One region of the Rhodoferax sp. BAB1 genome, then DNA from elsewhere that is predicted to be linked to it. Evidence: predicted binding sites of a transcription regulator. Region 1 holds the regulator's gene; each other region holds the start of a gene.
The links. Region 1 encodes FNR, which switches genes on or off when oxygen is low (the NO sensors DNR and NnrR bind a similar motif). Its sites were predicted from a motif close to TTGATNNNNATCAA; they were not measured.
Positions count from the first base shown of each region.

Region 2: the regulator FNR is predicted to act here: its motif matches at 1,883-1,896, upstream of HTY51_RS15725 (DASS family sodium-coupled anion symporter).
Region 3: the regulator FNR is predicted to act here: its motif matches at 1,076-1,089, upstream of HTY51_RS09225 (PAS domain-containing methyl-accepting chemotaxis protein).

Region 1 is NZ_CP054424.1:1,318,578-1,321,847, forward strand. It holds gene ccoG (cytochrome c oxidase accessory protein CcoG) at 1-146, shown strand, start outside; gene HTY51_RS06395 (FixH family protein) at 159-434, shown strand; gene HTY51_RS06400 (hypothetical protein) at 459-752, shown strand; gene fnr (fumarate/nitrate reduction transcriptional regulator Fnr) at 774-1,496, opposite strand; gene hemN (oxygen-independent coproporphyrinogen III oxidase) at 1,620-3,017, shown strand; gene HTY51_RS06415 (sulfite exporter TauE/SafE family protein) at 3,051-3,270, shown strand, end outside.
Region 2 is NZ_CP054424.1:3,240,506-3,243,775, reverse strand. It holds gene HTY51_RS15730 (LysR family transcriptional regulator) at 1-301, shown strand, start outside; gene HTY51_RS15725 (DASS family sodium-coupled anion symporter) at 305-1,822, opposite strand; gene HTY51_RS15720 (enoyl-CoA hydratase/isomerase family protein) at 1,927-2,709, opposite strand; gene HTY51_RS15715 (ABC transporter permease) at 2,807-3,270, shown strand, end outside.
Region 3 is NZ_CP054424.1:1,923,998-1,927,267, forward strand. It holds gene HTY51_RS09215 (MASE1 domain-containing protein) at 1-502, shown strand, start outside; gene HTY51_RS09220 (ANTAR domain-containing response regulator) at 456-1,040, shown strand; gene HTY51_RS09225 (PAS domain-containing methyl-accepting chemotaxis protein) at 1,232-2,764, shown strand; gene HTY51_RS09230 (hypothetical protein) at 2,775-2,963, shown strand; gene HTY51_RS09235 (diguanylate cyclase domain-containing protein) at 2,986-3,270, shown strand, end outside.

The sequences.
Region 1 (3,270 bases):
CCACGCAGTCACGCTGGGTCGCGGTGCGCCTGCAGCTGCCCTACGAGGCGGCGGCGGCCGGTACCCACCCCATTCATTTCGAGATCACGGCACGCGACAGCTCGGCGAAATTGCGCGAGAAGTCGGTGTTCCTGGTACCCCGTTGAGGAGCCAAGCGCATGAACGATCAAAGCCGCACGACACCACCCGAACCCTGGTGGAAGTTTGGCCATGTCTGGCTGGTGCTGGCCGGCCCGGTCATCGTGGTGATCGCCGGTTTCATCACGCTCTACCTGGCCGTGAGCCGCCCCGACCCCGTGCTCAGCCCGGACTATTACCGCCAGGGCATCGAGATCAACAAGACGCTGGCCACCGATCCGGCCAGCCTGGCGCCGGCCGTGCAGGCACGCAACCACGCGGCCACCGGCACACCGCCAGCGGTCACCAAGCCTTGAAGGCGCTCACATGAGGAGGGCACGATGAAACTGCAAAAGTTCATGTGGATTGCCTGGCCGGCCTTTCTGGTCGCCGGGCTGCTGGAAATGCTGGTGTTCGCCATGGTCGATCCGCATGACCTGCACTGGTTCGGCCAGCCGGTCGAGCTGTCGCGCCAGGGCATCTACACCATTGCCTTCTTCGTCTTCTGGGGCATCACCATGCTGTCCAGCGCGCTCACGACGCTGCTGGCCATGTCGCCCTTCGAGCTCAACCAGTGCCCGCTGCCGCAGGACGAGCGGCCCGAGGGCTGCCCCAAACAGGAAGGCTGCTGCTGAAGGAGCGGGGACCGTGCGGCCTCAGTGGCACTCGGTCTGGTGGTTGACCAGACGGGTCAGGGCTTCGGTGTCGAGGATGCGCACATGGCGCTGCTTGACCTCGACGATACCGTCTTCCACGAACTTTGAGAAAGTGCGGCTGACGGTCTCGAGTTTCAGACCCAGGTAGCTGCCGATTTCCTCCCGTGTCATGCGCAGGATCAGCTCGGACTGCGAGAACCCCCGCGCGTGCAGGCGCTGCACCAGGTTCAGCAGGAAGGCCGCCAGCCGTTCCTCGGCGCGCATGCTGCCCAGCAGCAGCATGACGCCGTGCTCGCGCACGATCTCGCGGCTCATGATCTTGTGCACATGGCGCTGCAGGCCATTGATCTCGCGCGACAGGTCCTCGATGCGGTCGAAGGGCATGACGCAGACCTCGGCATCCTCCAGCGCCACGGCATCGCAGGTATGGTGGTCGTTGACGATGCCGTCCAGGCCGATGATCTCGCCGGCCATCTGGAAGCCGGTCACCTGGTCGCGCCCGTCTTCCGAGGCGACGCAGGTCTTGAAAAAGCCGGTCCGGATGGCGTAGAGCGAGTTGAATTTCTCGCCGTTGCGGAAGAGGGCGGTGCCGCGCTTGATCTTGCGGCGGTTGGCCACCATGGCGTCGAGGCGGTCGATTTCATCGTTGCTCAGGCCCATGGGCATGCAGAGCTCGCGCAGGTTGCAGTTGGAGCAGGCAACTTTGATCGTTTGCGGATTCATGCTCTGTATTTTGACATCGGACATCGTGGCTCCCTGGAGCAGGTTCGGACTTGCAGCCGCTACCTTAGCAGCATTTGATGCACATCAAGATGAATTTTGCCCATTCCCGGCACAGTGGCATCCATGAATGTCGCTACCGTCGAGCCCGTCTCTGCCGAACTGCTGCGTCGCCACGACGTGGCCGGACCGCGCTACACCTCCTATCCGACGGCGGACCGTTTTGTCGAGGCATTCGGTGCCGACGACTACGTGCGCGCCCTGCAACAGCGCCGCTCCGGCGCCGCGGCGCTGGTGCTGCCGCTTTCGCTGTACGTGCACATTCCTTTTTGCGAGTCGCTGTGTTACTACTGCGCCTGTAACAAGATCATCACCAAACACCATGACCGCGCGGCCGAGTACCTGCGTTACCTGGGCCGCGAGGTGGACCTGCACACGGCCCAATTGGGCGTGGGCCAGACCGTCACCCAGCTGCACCTGGGCGGCGGCACCCCGACCTTCCTGAGCGACGCCGAGTTGCGCGAACTCATGGCCATGCTCAGGCGCAGCTTCAACCTGGCGCCAGGCGGCGAATACTCGATCGAGGTCGACCCGCGCACCATCGATGCCAGGCGCCTGGACACCCTGGCGGAGCTGGGCTTCAACCGTCTGAGTTTCGGAGTGCAGGATTTCGACCCGGCCGTGCAGAAGGCGGTGCACCGCGTGCAGCCGGCCGAGCAGGTCTTTGCCCTGGTGCAGGCCGCGCGCGAGCGCGGCTTCGACTCGGTCAACGTGGACCTGATCTACGGCCTGCCGCAGCAGACGCCGGAATCCTTCGCCCGCACGATCCAGCAGGTCAACGAACTGCGGCCGGACCGCATCGCCCTGTACGCCTATGCCCACCTGCCCGAGCGCTTCAAGCCGCAGCGCCGCATCGCCATCGCCGAGTTGCCGGGCGCGGCGGGCAAGGTGGCCATGCTGACCGATGCCATGGCGCGTTTCATGGGGGCGGGTTATGTCTACGTGGGCATGGATCACTTCGCCCTGCCCAACGATGCCCTGGCCGTGGCCAAGCGCCAGGGCCGGCTGCACCGCAATTTCCAGGGTTACAGCACCCAGCCCGACTGTGACCTGATCGGCCTGGGCGTCTCGTCCATCGGCCGCATCGGCGCCACCTACAGCCAGAACGCCAAGACGCTGGAGGAGTACTACGACGCCATCGACCACGGCCGCTTTGCGGTGGTGCGCGGCCTGGCGCTCTCGCGCGATGATCTCGTGCGCCGTGCCGTCATCATGGCGCTGATGTGCCAGGGAGAGGTCTTGTTCGAATCGGTCAACCTGGCCTACCTGATCGACTTCAAGTCCTACTTCGCCCCCGAGCTCGAGGCCATGCATGAACTGGCCGAGCAGGGCCTGGTGACGCTGGATGACAGCGGCATCCAGGTCAGCGCCACGGGCTGGTACTTCGTGCGCGCCGTGGCCATGGCTTTCGACCGCTACCTGCAGGCCGACCGCAACCGGGCGCGCTTCTCCAAGATCATCTGAGCGGGCCGGCCGAGCCGGCACTACACTCGATCCATGCAGACTTCCCTGGCCGTTACGGCCCTGCTCATGGGCCTGGCTGGTGGCCCCCATTGCATCGCCATGTGCGGCGCGGCCTGCGCCGGCATCGGCCAGGCGGCGGGGGCGCGGCGCAACGAGGCCCTGTGGGTGTTCCAGCTCGGTCGCGTGGCCGGCTACGCCCTGCTCGGCGGCCTGGCTGCCGCCTCCATCCAGGGCCTGGGCTGGCTCACCATCC
Region 2 (3,270 bases), 1.9 Mb from region 1:
TACCCCGCCGGCCTCGGCCCACCACCGCCTGCTGGCGGGCGTGTTCGGCCCCCTGGGTGTGAGCCCGCGCCAGGTGGCGCTGGTGGACCAGGAAGCCTCGATGCTGGACCTGGTGCGCTCGGGCATCGGCTTGTCGCTGGTGCGCGATTCCATTGCCATCCGCGAAACGCAGGCGCGCGGCCTGGTAATTGCCGACCGCGTCAGCCTGGACTGCCAGTTGTGTTTCGTCAGCCTTGCTGCGCGGCGCGGCGAGCCCGTGCTGACCAGCGCCTGGACGGCGCTGGGGCAGGTGTGGCGGTGAGCGCTATTTGCCCAGATACCCCATCCACTGCCAGTAAGTCGCCCCCAGCAGCAACACAAGCGCAAAGCCGATCACCGTGAGCACCAGCCCCGTGCGCACGAAGTCGCGCACCGCAAAGGTGTCGGTGCCATAGGCCACCATGTTCTGTGGCGCGTTCACCGGCAGGATGAAACCGAAGCTCACCACGAACTGCAGCAGCATGGTCATGCCCACCAGGTTCATGGGCGCGGCATCGGGGCCACCGGCGATCTGCTGCAGCACGCTGATCATGATGGGGATCATGGCCGAGGCCAGGGCGGTGGCGCTGGCAAAACCCAGGTGCACCACGATCAGGAAGAGCGAGAGCAGGGCCAGGATCATGAAGGCCGAGGCGCCGGCCAGGCCCAGGTTGGCGACGATGATGTTGGCCAGCCAGGCGGCGGCCTTGGTCTGCAAGAGCGCCGTGCCCAGGCTGATGCCGGTGCCGAACAGCACGATGGTGCCCCACGGTATGCGCGACTGCGCCTGTTTCCAGCCCATGACACCGATGCCCGGGGTGAACATCAGCGCGATGGCGGCGATGGTGGTGGACGAGGTGTCGAAGGGGTGCAGCACCTTCTCGGTGGCCCAGAAGGCCAGCAGGGCCAGGGTGATGAACAGCAGTTTCTTCTCAGCCCAGCTCATGGGGCCCAAGGCGTGCAGCGCCAGGCGGATGGTTTCCTTGCCGCCGGCGATCTCCTTGGTCTCGGGCGGCATCATCTTGATCATCACGAAGTACAGCGCGATGGACATCAGGATGGACCAGGGGGCGGCGGCGACCAGCCAGTCGCCCCAGGTGATGGTCTGGCCGTAGGCCTTCTCGATGAAACCGATGGCCACCATGTTCTGCGCCGCCGCCGTCTTGACGCCCACGTTCCAGATCGAGGCGGACTGGGCGGTGGCGATCATCAGCATGCCGGCGAAACGCGAGCGCTGGTCGACACCGAAGGCCAGGATGATGCCCATGATGATGGGCACGAGACAGGCCACGCGCGCGGTGGTGGACGGCACCAGGAAGGACAGCACGATGCCGACCAGGATGGCGCCGATCAGCACGCGGTTGGTCCGCGCGCCGACCTTGGAGAGGATGAAGAGGGCAATGCGTTTGTCCAGCCCGGTGATGGTCATGGCCGCCGAGAGGAAACAGGCCGCTGCGACGAGAGCTAGCGCGGTGTTGGCAAAACCGCCCAGGGCCAGAGTCAGCGCGGGGCCGGTGCCGAGCACCGCTTCGGGTTTGGCCGCATTGGGCGCCATACCGAGCATGAAGGCCATCAGGGCGGTGATGAGCACGGCGCTGATGGCGTAGTCCACCGCCTCGCTCACCCAGAGGATGACGGAGAACAGCAGCAGACCCAGCATGATCTGCCCGGCCACCGGCAGCGCTGCCGGTTTGGGCAGCAGCATGACAACGATCAGGCCGGCGAGGGCTGCCAGCAGCCCGTAGACGTTGACCGATTCGCGGGCCGGGGCCCGGCTCGCTGTACCAGCTTCATTCGATGCCATGGCGGTCTCCTCCTGTGATGGAATGGTCAGCGCATGCTACGCCCGGTGCCTGGGCGTTTCTTGATATGCATCAAATGCCGGCCCCATCGGGCGCGGCGAACGGCTCAGCGCCCGGGCCAGACCGGCTTGCGCTTGTCCTTGAAGGCGGCCTGGCCTTCTTTCGCGTCTTCGGTCAGCGTGAACAGCGCGATCTGGCTTTCGGTGAAGGACATGCTTTCCTCGAAAGACATGCTCTCGATCTTTTTCATGGTGTACAGGCCACGACGGATGGCCGCCGGTGACTTGTCCAGCAGGCGCTCCAGCAGCCATTGCAGGCGGGCGTCGACATCGTCGTCCACGTAGTTCACCAGGCCGTACTCCAGCGCCTGGGCCGAGGTCAGCGGCTCGCCCGTGAGGCAGAGCTCGGCCAGCTTGCGGCGCGGGATCTGGTGCTGCAGCACGCTGAGCACCTGGGCCGGGAACACGCCCACCTTCACCTCGGGCAGGCCGAAGACCGCGTGGCGCGCGGCCACCGCCAGATCGCACATGCCCAGCAGGCCCATGCCGCCGGCCATGCAGGCGCCGTTGACGCGTGCGATCAGCGGCACGGTGCTGGCCTTGGCCGCGCGCAGCACACGCGCCACGTGGCCCTGTGGCTCGGAGTAGTCGGTGGTGAAGGCCTGGTCGGCCTGCAGGTCGGCGCCGGCGCAGAAGGCCTTGTCGCCCGCGCCCGTGATGACGATGGCGCGGACATCGCGCTGCGCCTGGGCCCCTTCGATGGCACGGGCCAGGGCGGCCAGCACGGCATGGCTCACGGCATTGCGGCGAGCCTCGCGCGCGATGGTCAGCCACAGCACGGGGCCGCGCAGCTCGATGCGCAATTCGTCGGTGGCGGGGGCGTTGCTCATGAACTCTCCTGTGGCGTGCTTGCCATGACGCCGTATTGTGACGGCGAAATCGGGCTTACCATCGGAAGCCAGCACCATCCAACCCAGACCGCCGTCCATGGCCGACACCTCACCCCGTATCAGCCGGCCGTCCCCCCCGGGGGGGCAGGCTGCCGTGCTGTTGGGGCAGTGGACGGCGGCGCGGCTGGCCGAGCCGGCCGCCTGGGCCGCGCTGCAGCAGGCCCTGCGTGAGCCGGCACCGGCCTGGGACCTGCGCCAGATCACGCGTTTTGACCACGTCGGCGCCCAGCTGCTGTGGAACAGCTGGGGCCGCCGCTGGCCGCAAGGGCTGGAGGCCCTGCCGGCGCAGCGCGCGGTGCTGGAGCACGTGGCGCGCCACACGGCGTCCCTGCCGCCGCGCGAACGACACGGGCTGGCCCATGCATGGTGGATGCTCGGGGCCCAGGTCTTGCGCGTGCTGGAGCATCTGCTGGGCATGTTGCGGCTGGTCGGTCAGCTGGCGCTGGACGTCGGCCGGTTGCTGCGCAAGCCCGCGCAAGGGCCCTGGCGCGATTTCTCCGG
Region 3 (3,270 bases), 610 kb from region 1:
CCTGCAGGGCCACGCCTCCCTGGACACCGTGCGCCTGTGCGAATTGACCAGCGCCATCGCCACCGATGTCCAGTCCGTCTGGCAAACCCCCATTGCCGTGGACATCCCTGCCCTCTGGACGCCCGGCATCATTGCCGAAAAAGAGGCCGTCCCGATCGCCCTGGTGCTCAACGAACTGCTGGTCAACGCTGTCAAGCATGGTGGCAAGGCCCATGGCCACGTCAGCGTGACGCTGCGAAAAGGCGAAGATCCGGAGACTATCCAGGTCAGCATCCGCAACTCAGGCCACTTGCGGACCAACACCGATCGCCCGACCGCACAACACAACGGCCTGCAACTGGTGGCCTCGCTGATGCCGCGCGAGGGCGCCAGGTTGACCCGGGAACAGCGGGACAACGAGGTTCTCACCCGGCTGGAGATCTCCCCCCGGTACTGCACCTGGAAAAGGCTCCGGCATGAAGACACCGGACAAGCCAGCGCCTATCCATCTCCTGCTGGTTGACGATGACCGGCTCGTGATTGCAACGCTGAGCACAGGCCTGCAGCATGCGGGCTACCGCGTCAGCACGGCTGAATCCTCCGAAGAAGCCGAAGTGCTGCTGGCCAGCGGCGTGCGCCCCGACCTGGCCATTGTGGACATCCGCATGAGCGGTCAGGACGGCCTGCACCTGGCCCGGCGCCTGAGCGAGCTCGACCACATTCCCTTCCTCATGCTCAGCGCCTACAGCGAGCAGCACATGATCGGCCAGGCCAGCCAGCACGGCGCCCTGGCCTACCTGGTGAAGCCGCTGGACACGTCGCAGCTCGTGCCGGCGATCGAGGCGGCACTCGCGCGCGCCAATGAACTGCAGGGCCTGCGGGAAACGCGGGCCCAGTTGCAGGCCGCATTGGACGCCGAGCGCGACATCAGCGTGGCGACCGGCATCACCATGGTGCAGCACCATCTCAATCGCCAGGACGCCTTCGAGCTGCTGCGCAAGATGGCACGCACCCAGCGCCGCAAGCTGGCCGATCTGGCGGCCGAGATCATCCGTGGTTAATAAACACGGAATCGGGGCGCTGACATCGTTTCTGATTGATACCGATCAAGGTATCGTGTTATAAAAACTGTCAGGACTGGCCATGCGAATGGCCGTCCCTTCATGAGGCCCTGACCCTGCCTTGTTGAAACGCCACCGGCGCCCAGCGCGCAATGGCGTTTCAGCTCCCAGGAATCAGTTCGAGGGACCTCATGCGCACGAACCTACCGGTTACCCAGCGGGAATATGAATTCTCCAGCAGTGAAACGCTGCTGTCCGCCACCGACACCTCCAGCCACATCAAGTACGCCAACGCGGCCTTCATCCGCACCAGCGGCTACCGCGTCGATGAGCTGATCGGCCAGCCCCACAACCTGGTTCGTCATCCCGATATGCCGGCTGCGGCTTTCGCCGACATGTGGCGCACCCTCAAGGAAGGCCAGTCCTGGACCGCCCTGGTCAAGAACCGGCGCAAGGATGGCGACCACTACTGGGTCCGTGCCAACGCCGCGCCCATGCGCCGCAACGGCGAGGTGGTGGGCTACCTGTCGGTACGCACCAAGCCAGGTCGGGAGGAGATACAGGCCGCCGAGGACTTGTACCGGCGCTTTCGCGAGGGCAAGGCCGCCGGTCTGGCCTTCCATCGCGGCCTGGTGGTGCGCACCGGCTGGCTGCGCTGGATGAGCACCTTGCAACTGCTGCCAACCGCCTGGCGCGTGCGCCTGCCGCTGCTGGTGCTGGCCGCCCTCTTGGGAGCTGGCCTGGCGGCAAGCGGCCAGCCCGGCCTGGCCGGCATCCTCGCCGTGGGCCTGCTGCTGGCCGATCTGTTCATCGAGGCGCAGGTCACCGGCCCGCTGGCGCGCGTGCGCTGCACGGCCCAGCAGGTGGCCAGCGGGGAGGCGGCCAGCGACCTGAGCCTGGACCGCTGTGACGATATCGGCCTGCTGGCGCGCGCCATCACCCAGGCCGGGCTGAACCTGCAGTCGCTGGTGTCCGACGTCAACGAGCAGGTCTCCGGCCTGCATGTGGCCAGCCAGGAAATCGCCACCGCCAACAACGACCTGTCCAGTCGCACCGAACAAACCGCTTCCAGCCTGGAAGAGACGGCCGCGGCCATGGAAGAGCAGACCGCCACCGTGCGACAGAACTCGGACACCGCCCAGCAGGCCAGCCAGCTCGCCGGCGCCACCAGCGAGGCCGCCAGCCGTGGCGGCGAGGCGGTGGCCAACATCGTCTCCACCATGTCGCTCATCTCGGATTCGAGCCGCCGCATCGCCGACATCATCGGCGTCATCGACGGCATTGCCTTCCAGACCAACATCCTCGCACTGAACGCTGCGGTGGAAGCGGCACGCGCCGGGGAACAGGGGCGCGGCTTTGCCGTCGTGGCCAGCGAGGTGCGATCGCTGGCCGGGCGCAGCGCCGAGGCCGCCAAGGAGATCAAGGGCCTGATCGCCGACTCGGTCGGCAAGGTCGACACGGGCTCGCGCCAGGTGGCCCAGGCCGGTCAGACCATGACGGAAGTGGTGAGCCAGGTACGGCGCGTCAACGACCTGATCGCGGAAATCACCTCGGCGTCCAAGGAACAGGCCATCGGCATCGCGCAGGTGGGACAGGCCGTATCACAGCTGGACGAGATGACGCAGCAGAACGCCGCCATGGTGGAACAAAGCAGTGCCGCGGCCGGCAGCATGCGCGAACAGGCCCAGCGCCTGATGGAAGCCATCCGCGTCTTCTCCGTCTGAACCGCGCGCCGTGGACACCCCCTCCTCCATTCCGCCGCAGAAGCTGGCCGAAATGATCGAGGCCATGCAGATGGCGCGCGACGAGCTGATCAAGGCGTCCCTGCTGCTGCGTGACCACCTGGACGAAACGGATGAAGCGGGCCGGGAACAGGCCCGCCGCATCGCAGAGGCACTGATAGCGCAATCCAGGAACAACTGAAATCACCATACCCCCTCATCAGATGACCGCCAGCGTCGCCCTGCACCCTCATCGGCACCCCTATCAATTCGGTGCCGGCATCGGCCTGCTGGCTCTTTCGATACCGCTGATGCTGGTCTTGCTGCGTCAGGATGTTTCGGCAACACTTGCCAGCACCTGGTTGCCGCATTGGCATATCGCGGCCGACCTGATCACGGTGCTGGTCGCCCTGTTGATCTTCATCACCGGCTACCGCGCCATCCTGTCTCCCCGCAAGGGCGCCGTGGTCTGGCTGGGCGTCGGTTTCCTCGGCGTCGCATTGCTCGGG